Regions from separate parts of the Metabacillus sp. cB07 genome, predicted to be linked through region 1. Evidence: riboswitches for the same ligand, from Rfam matches in the RefSeq annotation. Region 1 holds a riboswitch; the other holds the start of a gene.
What was found. A riboswitch is a leader RNA that binds a small molecule or an ion and turns the genes downstream of it on or off. The one in region 1 is predicted to bind cobalamin.
Positions count from the first base shown of each region.

Region 2: linked by a shared signal. The riboswitch ahead of JOJ89_RS04100 (ribonucleoside-diphosphate reductase subunit alpha) and the one ahead of metE (5-methyltetrahydropteroyltriglutamate--homocysteine S-methyltransferase) in region 1 are both predicted to bind cobalamin.

Region 1 is NZ_CP069296.1:2,159,846-2,164,019, reverse strand. It holds gene JOJ89_RS10840 (sensor histidine kinase) at 1-902, opposite strand, end outside; gene JOJ89_RS10835 (GNAT family N-acetyltransferase) at 1,022-1,801, shown strand; cobalamin riboswitch at 1,872-2,060, shown strand; gene metE (5-methyltetrahydropteroyltriglutamate--homocysteine S-methyltransferase) at 2,209-4,174, shown strand, end outside.
Region 2 is NZ_CP069296.1:800,209-804,382, reverse strand. It holds gene nhaC (Na+/H+ antiporter NhaC) at 1-949, shown strand, start outside; gene dat (D-amino-acid transaminase) at 984-1,841, opposite strand; cobalamin riboswitch at 2,049-2,231, shown strand; gene JOJ89_RS04100 (ribonucleoside-diphosphate reductase subunit alpha) at 2,421-4,174, shown strand, end outside.

The DNA of each region.
Region 1 (4,174 bases):
TCGCAGAAATCCTCTTTAAACTGGACATTTTCCATTTGGGCGAGCGGTGTCAGAACGTTCATGCAGTTTTTCAGCTCGCTGTGTATGGAAATCGGATTTTGATGTTCAGCCTCTGGTCTTGCAAAGGTTAAGTAATCTTTAATGATATTCGTAGCACGGTCCAATTCGTCTAATGAGATTTTTATATATTCGTCCCGTTTCTCCCTGCTTATTTCATCATCTCTGAGCAGCTGAAGAAAACCTTTTGTTGTTGTCAGGGGATTGCGCACTTCATGTGAAATACTTGCTGCAAGATGGCTGACAACTTCAAGCTTTTCCGCTTTTATAACCCTTTTCAGCAAATAAAAATTTTGAATGATTGTTTCAAACAAAATCGTGCCGATGACCGCTGCAAAAATGTGAAAGATAATCAGCTCCAAATAATGCGATGGATGAAAAGCCGTTTTATACATCATTTCAATCTGGATAATCGATAACAGCAGAGAACCCAGAACAAATGCAGTCACAAGAGAGAGCTTCATTCTCAGCCTGCTTTTCAAATAATACGAAGACAGCATCGGGACAAACAAAACGAGTATTCCTGCCATGACAATTGTCGGATAAATGCCGCTGCCGCCAATAAGCACCCTTGTTCCGACTGTGACGATAAATAAAAAGATTCCAAGCGGATATCCTCCGTACAAAAGCCCCATAACATATGGAATCCGTCTGAAATCAAAGAAAAACTCTCTATCAATCATAAAGGGATACAGCATGCTGAAGACAATGGCAAGCGCAGGAAGAAGGGCAAACAGCCATTTGTTCATTTTTTTGTTCGTTTCTTTTCTCATATACAATAACTGGATGATGAGAAGCGGTGACAAAACGAGCATTAAATTCAACAGTACATCCTTCATTTCCATGGGCACACACCTAATTCTCCAAATAGTGAAATTTCTTCTCTATTAAAATATATATCAAATGGACGGAGAATGTTAGAATATTCTATAGACTGGCCAAAATTTTTCCCGGGAGATGCAAAATGGCGATAAAATTGCTTAAACAAGACCAATATCCTCAGGCAGTCGCTTTTTTAGATAAAAACCATGATGTAAACGCTTTGATTGCAGAAGATCTGAAAGATGAACAGGTCAGGGTTTTCGGTCAGTATCAAAATGCTGAATTAACGGCTTTGCTTATCATTTATCCTGATAAAATGTACTGCTGCAGTTCTGTTATGCCTGCCGATGTAGAGGCTTTTATTCCTGTCATTCAGGAAACAGGCATCAGGAGAATTTTCGGGAAACAGGAGCTTATTGAGTCAATTAAAAGGATTGTGAAAACCGAGATTGAAAGTGACTCAGTTATGATGAAATACGACAATAGAGCAGCCGGAAGAGGATCCGGAGAAGTCTGCAAGATCACAAGTCTTGAGGAATGCCGCAGGCTTTACCGCTTATTTATGCAGGTAGAAGAGTATAAACTGGCTGGTCCAAATGAAGAAATTTTTGCGGGTGAACAGTATGAAAGCATCCGCTCTGGAAAACTCAGTGTCTATTACTTTGAGGAAAACGGCACGATGGCAGCAACTGCAGGAATTTATACAGACCACGAAAAGACTGCTGTTATTGCCGGCGTTGCAACTCCTCCCAAATACAGAAGAAAAGGATATGCCTCAAAAGTCATTGAGAGAATATGCAGGGATTATGGAGATGAAAGAGAACTCTATTTATTCTACAACAATCCAGATGCAGGAGAACTGTATAAAAAGCTTGGATTTTATGAGGCTGCCAAATGGAAAGTAATCGGAATTTCTTTCTGAATAATAAGAAATGTCTTGCAAGATTGAAAAACATCAGCTATTGTTAAAAACAATCACAAAAATATTCATAATATGTTGACAAGCGATGGGTGCTGACGCTATACGCGGAAGCTTAAAAGGGAAGCCGGTGAAAATCCGGTGCGGTCGCGCCACTGTAATGGGGAGCATTCTGCACGAAGCCACTGTTTCTAATGGAATGGGAAGGCAGCAGCATGCAGTGAACCAGAGCCAGGAGACCTGCCTGTCGTATGCACTTTAAGCCTACGCGAAATAGGGAGGGTGATGCGGTATGTTGAAACCTTTGTTGTGTCTCAACTCTAGTTAGCTGTGTCCAGTAAACTCTCCTTTAAAAAAGGAGAGTTTTTTTACGTTTAGAGCTGAGAAACTATGAAAACGGGGGAACCGCAATGAAAATGAGAAATTCAAACCTTGGCTATCCGAGAATTGGAGAAAAAAGAGAATGGAAAAAGCTTCTTGAGGCGTTTTGGAGAGGAGATTTGACGGAGCGGGAGTTTCATTTGGATATGAAGAAAATCAGGCTCTCTCATTTGGTCAAACAGCGCGAGGCGGGGATTGACCTTGTGCCGGTCGGCGACTTCAGCTGTTACGATCATGTACTTGATACGGCCGTTATGTTCGGACTGATTCCGGAAAGATTCAGGGATCAGGACCCGTTATCACTCCAAACGTATTTTTCGATTGTCAGGGGCAGCAAAGACAAAGTCGCATCAGAAATGACAAAATGGTTTAACACAAACTACCATTATATCGTTCCTGAGCTTGACGGGGCAGAACCCCGCCTTATCCATAACCGGTTGCTTGAGCTATTTAAAGAAGCAAAGGATGAGGCCGGGATTACGGGGAAACCGGTACTTGTCGGCCCGCTGACTCTAACAGCCCTTTCAAAAGGAGAAAAGAACGAAGAAATTCTCGAAAAACTCGTCCCTTTATATGTTCAGGTTTTCAAGGAGCTTGAAGAAGAAGGTGCAGAGTGGATACAAATAGACGAGCCAATATTCGTTACATCTGCAGCGGATGCGGCCTTTATGAAAAAAACGAAAAAAATCTATGAAACAATCAAAAAAGGGTTAGGCAGCACAAAACTTCTTCTGCAAACTTACTTTGAATGTCCAGAGCAATATGAAGAGCTCATTCAGCTGCCTGTTGACGGCATAGGCCTTGATTTTGTTCATGACAGCGGCAAAACACTGGAGCATTTGAATGTATTCGGTTTTCCAAAGGACAAGGTGCTTGCGGCAGGCGTCATCGACGGCCGCAATATATGGAAGGCAGAGCTTCAGAAAACAGCCAAATTGGTAAACCGAATTCTGGAGAAGGTCGGAAGAGACCGGCTGATTCTTCAGCCTTCATGCAGCCTGATTCATGTGCCTGTCACAGCAGAGAGTGAAGGGGATTTACACCCCCTTGTTAAAAACGCGCTGGCATTTGCGGATGAAAAGCTGCAGGAAATCACCCTGCTGACAAAGTTTATGAATTTCGAAGAAGAGACTTTTTCAGCTTATGATCGTGGAATATCAGAACTTGCGGCTTCCGACTTGAGGAACAGGCATTTTGTACACGCTTCTTTTGATGAGTACAGCACTGACAGAGTTAGCGCAGTTCAAAGAAAAGAGGCTCAGCAAAGAAAATTCAGCCTTCCGGTGCTTCCGACTACAACAATCGGAAGTTTTCCGCAAACGAAAGAAGTGCGTGCTGCAAGGCTGAAGTACAAAAAAGGAACTCTCTCGGATTCGGACTATTCTCAGTTTATTGAAGGAGAAATAAAAAAGTGGATTGATATCCAGGAAAACCTGGGGCTTGATGTCCTTGTTCACGGTGAGTTCGAACGGACAGACATGGTCGAATATTTCGGAGAAAAACTTGAAGGAATGGCCATCACTTCAAATGGGTGGGTGCAGTCATATGGTTCACGCTGCGTAAGGCCGCCCGTTATCTACGGGGATGTGTTTTTTGAGGAGCCGATGACATTAAAAGAAACCCTGTTCGCCCAAAGGCTGACTGACAAGCCGGTAAAAGGCATGATGACCGGGCCGGTTACGATAGTAAATTGGTCATTTGTCAGATCCGACGTCCCCAGAGCAGCCGTGTTAAATCAGCTATCTCTCGCAATTAGAGCTGAAGTTGAGGCGTTAGAGAACGCAGGCATAGGCATGATTCAAGTAGATGAACCTGCGCTTAGAGAAGGCCTTCCGCTTAAAGAAAATATGAGGGAACAATACTTGGACGAGGCCGTCACTGCTTTTAAACGGTCAACAGCTTCTGTGAAACCTGAGACGCAAATTCATACACATATGTGCTATTCAAGCTTTGAAGACATGATTGAAGCAATTGATGCGCTTGATGCAGATGTCA
Region 2 (4,174 bases), 1.4 Mb from region 1:
TGCCGCAGGAGTTCCCGTTGAATGGGCTGCAGGGGCTGTTATTTGCGGGGCATGCTTCGGGGATAAAATGTCGCCGATGTCAGATACAACGAATTTTGCCTCAGGTGTGGCTGAAGTCAATATTTTTACTCATATCCGCCATATGGCACAAACGACGATTCCCGCTTATGCGATAACAGCAGCACTTTTCTGGTATATGGGGACAACTCTTTCTGCTGACGGAGCAACACTTGATAACATTAAGGAAATTATGACGGTCATGAAAGAGCACGTCACAATCAGTCCATGGACCTTGATCTCTCCTCTGATTGTGATTGGACTTGCCATCTCACGGGTTCCTGTTATTCCTGCTCTTGCAGCAGGCATTGCAACGGCCGGCATCACAGGTCTCCTCATTCAGGACGGGACAAATCTTTCCGGTTTCTTAGCCGTTCTGCAAAATGGAACAGCGTTTGATATTCAGCAGGAAACCGTCCAGCAAATGCTTAACCGCGGCGGGCTTCAGTCTATGATGTGGTCCATTTCGCTGATTATGATCGCCTTTGCTTTAGGCGGATTGATGGATAAAATGCAGCTGATCCAGACTTTATTAAACGGATTGATTGAGAGAATTAAAGTCAAAGGGCAGCTGATCCTTGCAACTATTTCTTCTTCAATCGGAGTTAATCTCGTAACTGGAGAGCAGTATTTGTCCATACTCATTCCCGGTCAGTCGTTTAAACCGGCCTATGAAAAACTGAACGTTGAAAAGAAATATTTATCAAGATCCCTTGAAGATGCCGGAACACTGATCAATCCCCTTATTCCCTGGGGAGTAAGCGGAGCCTTTTTTGCGCAGACACTCGGTGTGGACGTCATAGCGTACCTGCCATTTGCGTTCTTTCTCTACCTGTCTCCATTGTTTTCTGTCCTTTTTGGATTCCTGCCTGTCAGGAAACATACACTCTAGCAGAAAATCCCGCCTAAACCAGGCGGGATTTTTATTATTTCTCGACCACTTTCGTTTCTTTTGCGATCAGTTCATCAAACAGCTTTTGAAGCTTTCTTGTGACCGGGCCTGGAATTCCTTCTCCAATCTTTCCTTCATCAACCTTTATGACAGGAATCACTTCACTGGTCGTAGATGTGATAAATGCTTCATCAAGAGAGACAAGACCTTCAGTGCTCAATCTTTCTTCCAGAAACTCGATTCCGTTCTGTCTGCAAAGCTCTTCTACTTTCATTCTCGTAACACCATTCAGGATCAGGTTATTCGCAGGATGCGTAAACACACTTCCGTTTTTCACCCCATAGAAATTGGAGGAAGACCCCTCTGTAATCATGCCGCTTCTGTGCAGCAGAGCTTCATATGCCCCGCGGTCATGTGCCTCCTGTTTTGCAAGGACATTACCCAGCAGATTCAGGCTTTTAATATCGCATCTGAGCCAGCGCACGTCTTCAAGCAGGCTGAGAGAAATCCCTACCTCCTGCTCTTTTGCCGGTTTTGAGCATGGAATTGGATAGGCCGTTAATTCAGGACGCGTATCCTTGCCCGGAAACAGATGCTTTCTTGCGGCAGCTCCTCTTGTTACCTGCATATAAATACCGCCGTCTTCTGTCTTATTCAGGCGGAGAAGTTCTTCAAGCTGACCTGTCAGCTCCCCTATCGTATATGGAAGGTCGATTTTGATTTCTTCTGCGCTTCGAATGAACCGCTCCATATGCTCCTTCATCGCAAAAAATGCCCCATCATATACCCTGATGACCTCGTAAACCCCGTCACCGAACTGATGGCCCCTGTCTTCAAGATCAATCGCTACTTCATCACGCTTTTTATATTCGCCGTTAACAAGTATGTACATGATAAATCTCCTTTTTATAAGACTTAGTGTAACCTTCCCTTTAACCTATGGTATGATGAAACACGCTGAACTGTAAAATGGTTTTCTATTTTTCTTTCGACATTTTCATAGATTTCAGTTGAAATTATAACCCATGTCATTTATGATGAGAATATCAAATAACACAACATATTGATTTTACTACTAAAACTACATACCACATATTGAAATAATCAGCGAATCAAGGTGCCAACATGTTGGCTTAAAAGGGAATCCGGTGCAAATCCGGAACTGTCCCCGCAACTGTAAGTGTGACGAACTGGGAATACCACTGTACGAGAGAAATGTATGGGAAGGACTCAGCGCAGAATGATCACAAGTCAGGAGACCTGCCTTAGATTTGCAGAAGTTTCGAATTCTTCGGGGACTGAGGAGATGAAACGATGGCCAGTAACAGGGATGCGTGCACCCTCTTATTCTATCGTTTGATCCGCTCATGTTCTCATGGGCGGTTTTTTTGATTTTCGCAGCTTTTTTCCTGAAAGATCATTGACCGTTTAATATGCGGAAAATCTGAACTATAAATGAGGAGGATGTCTTATGGCAACCAAAATGACTACCGTCATCGTAAACGAACTGACAAACGAAAAAGCCCCGTTCTCACCGCAGCGGCTGACTGACTTTATTTCTGAAACCGGAAAAGATTTTAAAGAGCTTGACCTCCATACATACACCGAAAGAGCTGTTCAAAGCATGGAAGGCCGGACTGTCTGTTCTGCCTCTCAGGTAACCAACCTTCTTATTCTCGAAGGACTCTCAAATATCAGTGAGCTTCAGCCGGAATGGACCTTTTTCTGTGCCCGGATTTATCTTAAAAAGCTGTATAAAGAAGCGGCATATAACAGGGAATCAGGCGGCGGCACCTTTCTGTCGCTGATTAAAACCCTTACGGCAAAAGGCATCTACAGCAGGCACCTTCTTGACTCTTATTCCGAAGAAGAAATTGAGCAGCTTTCGGATGTCATTGATCACGACAAAGACAAGCTTTTTACATACATTGGGCTCCGGACACTCTCTGACCGGTATCTTGCGAGAGATTATGACAAGTCGGTTTATGAGCTTCCCCAGGAGCGGTACCTCGTCATCGCCATGACGCTGATGGCAAAGGAAGACACGGAACACCGACTTCAGCTTGTAAAAGAAGCCTACTGGGCACTCAGCAATTTGTATATGACCGTTGCAACACCAACATTGTCGAACGCAGGAAAGCCTGTCGGACAGCTGTCCAGCTGTTTTATTGATACAGTTGATGACAGTCTGCAGGGCATCTTCGACAGCAACACAGACATTGCCAATCTTTCAAAATCAGGCGGAGGCATCGGCGTTTATCTCGGGAAAATCCGCAGCCGCGGGAGTGATATTAAAGGCTTTAAAGGAGTATCGTCCGGTGTCATACCGTGGATGAAGCAGCTGAACAATACGGCGGTAAGCGTGGATCAGCTCGGGCAAAGAAAAGGCGCGATCGCCGTTTACCTCGACGTCTGGCACAAGGATATCTATTCCTTCCTTGATTCCAAGCTGAACAACGGGGATGAGCGTTTACGCACACATGACCTCTTCACCGGCGTCTGCCTGCCGGACCTTTTCATGGAACAGGCTGAAAACCGCGGAGAGTGGCATTTGTTCGACCCTCATGAAGTTCGGAAAGTCATGGGTTACTCCTTGGAAGATTATTATGATGAGCAAAAAGGCGCAGGGTCGTTCCGCGAAAAATATTGGGAATGCGCCAATCATCCGGAACTCTCAAAAACTACCGTTCCTGCAATTGACATTATGAAGGGCATTATGAAAAGCCAGCTTGAGTCAGGGACCCCCTTTATGTTTTACCGGGATGAAGTGAACCGGAAAAATCCCAATGCGCATAAAGGAATGGTTTACTGCAGCAATCTCTGTACAGAAATCACTCAGAACCAAAGCCCGACAACAATGGATGAACAGTATACAGAAGACGGCAAAATCATTACTGTTAAAACACCGGGAGATTTTGTTGTGTGCAACCTCTCTTCCATCAACCTTGCCCGCGCTGTGTCAGATGATGTGCTTGAGCGGCTGATCCACGTTCAGGTCAGAATGCTCGATAACGTCATCGATTTAAATGACATTCCCGTTCTTCAGGCTAAGCTCACAAACAAAAAGTACCGTGCAGTCGGCCTCGGAACCTTTGGATGGCACCACCTTCTTGCTCTTAAGCGTCTGCGCTGGGAAGACGAAGAAGCCGTTCAGTATGCAGATGAACTCTATGAAAAAATAGCCTTTTACACGATTCAGGCAAGCATGAGGCTTGCTGAAGAAAA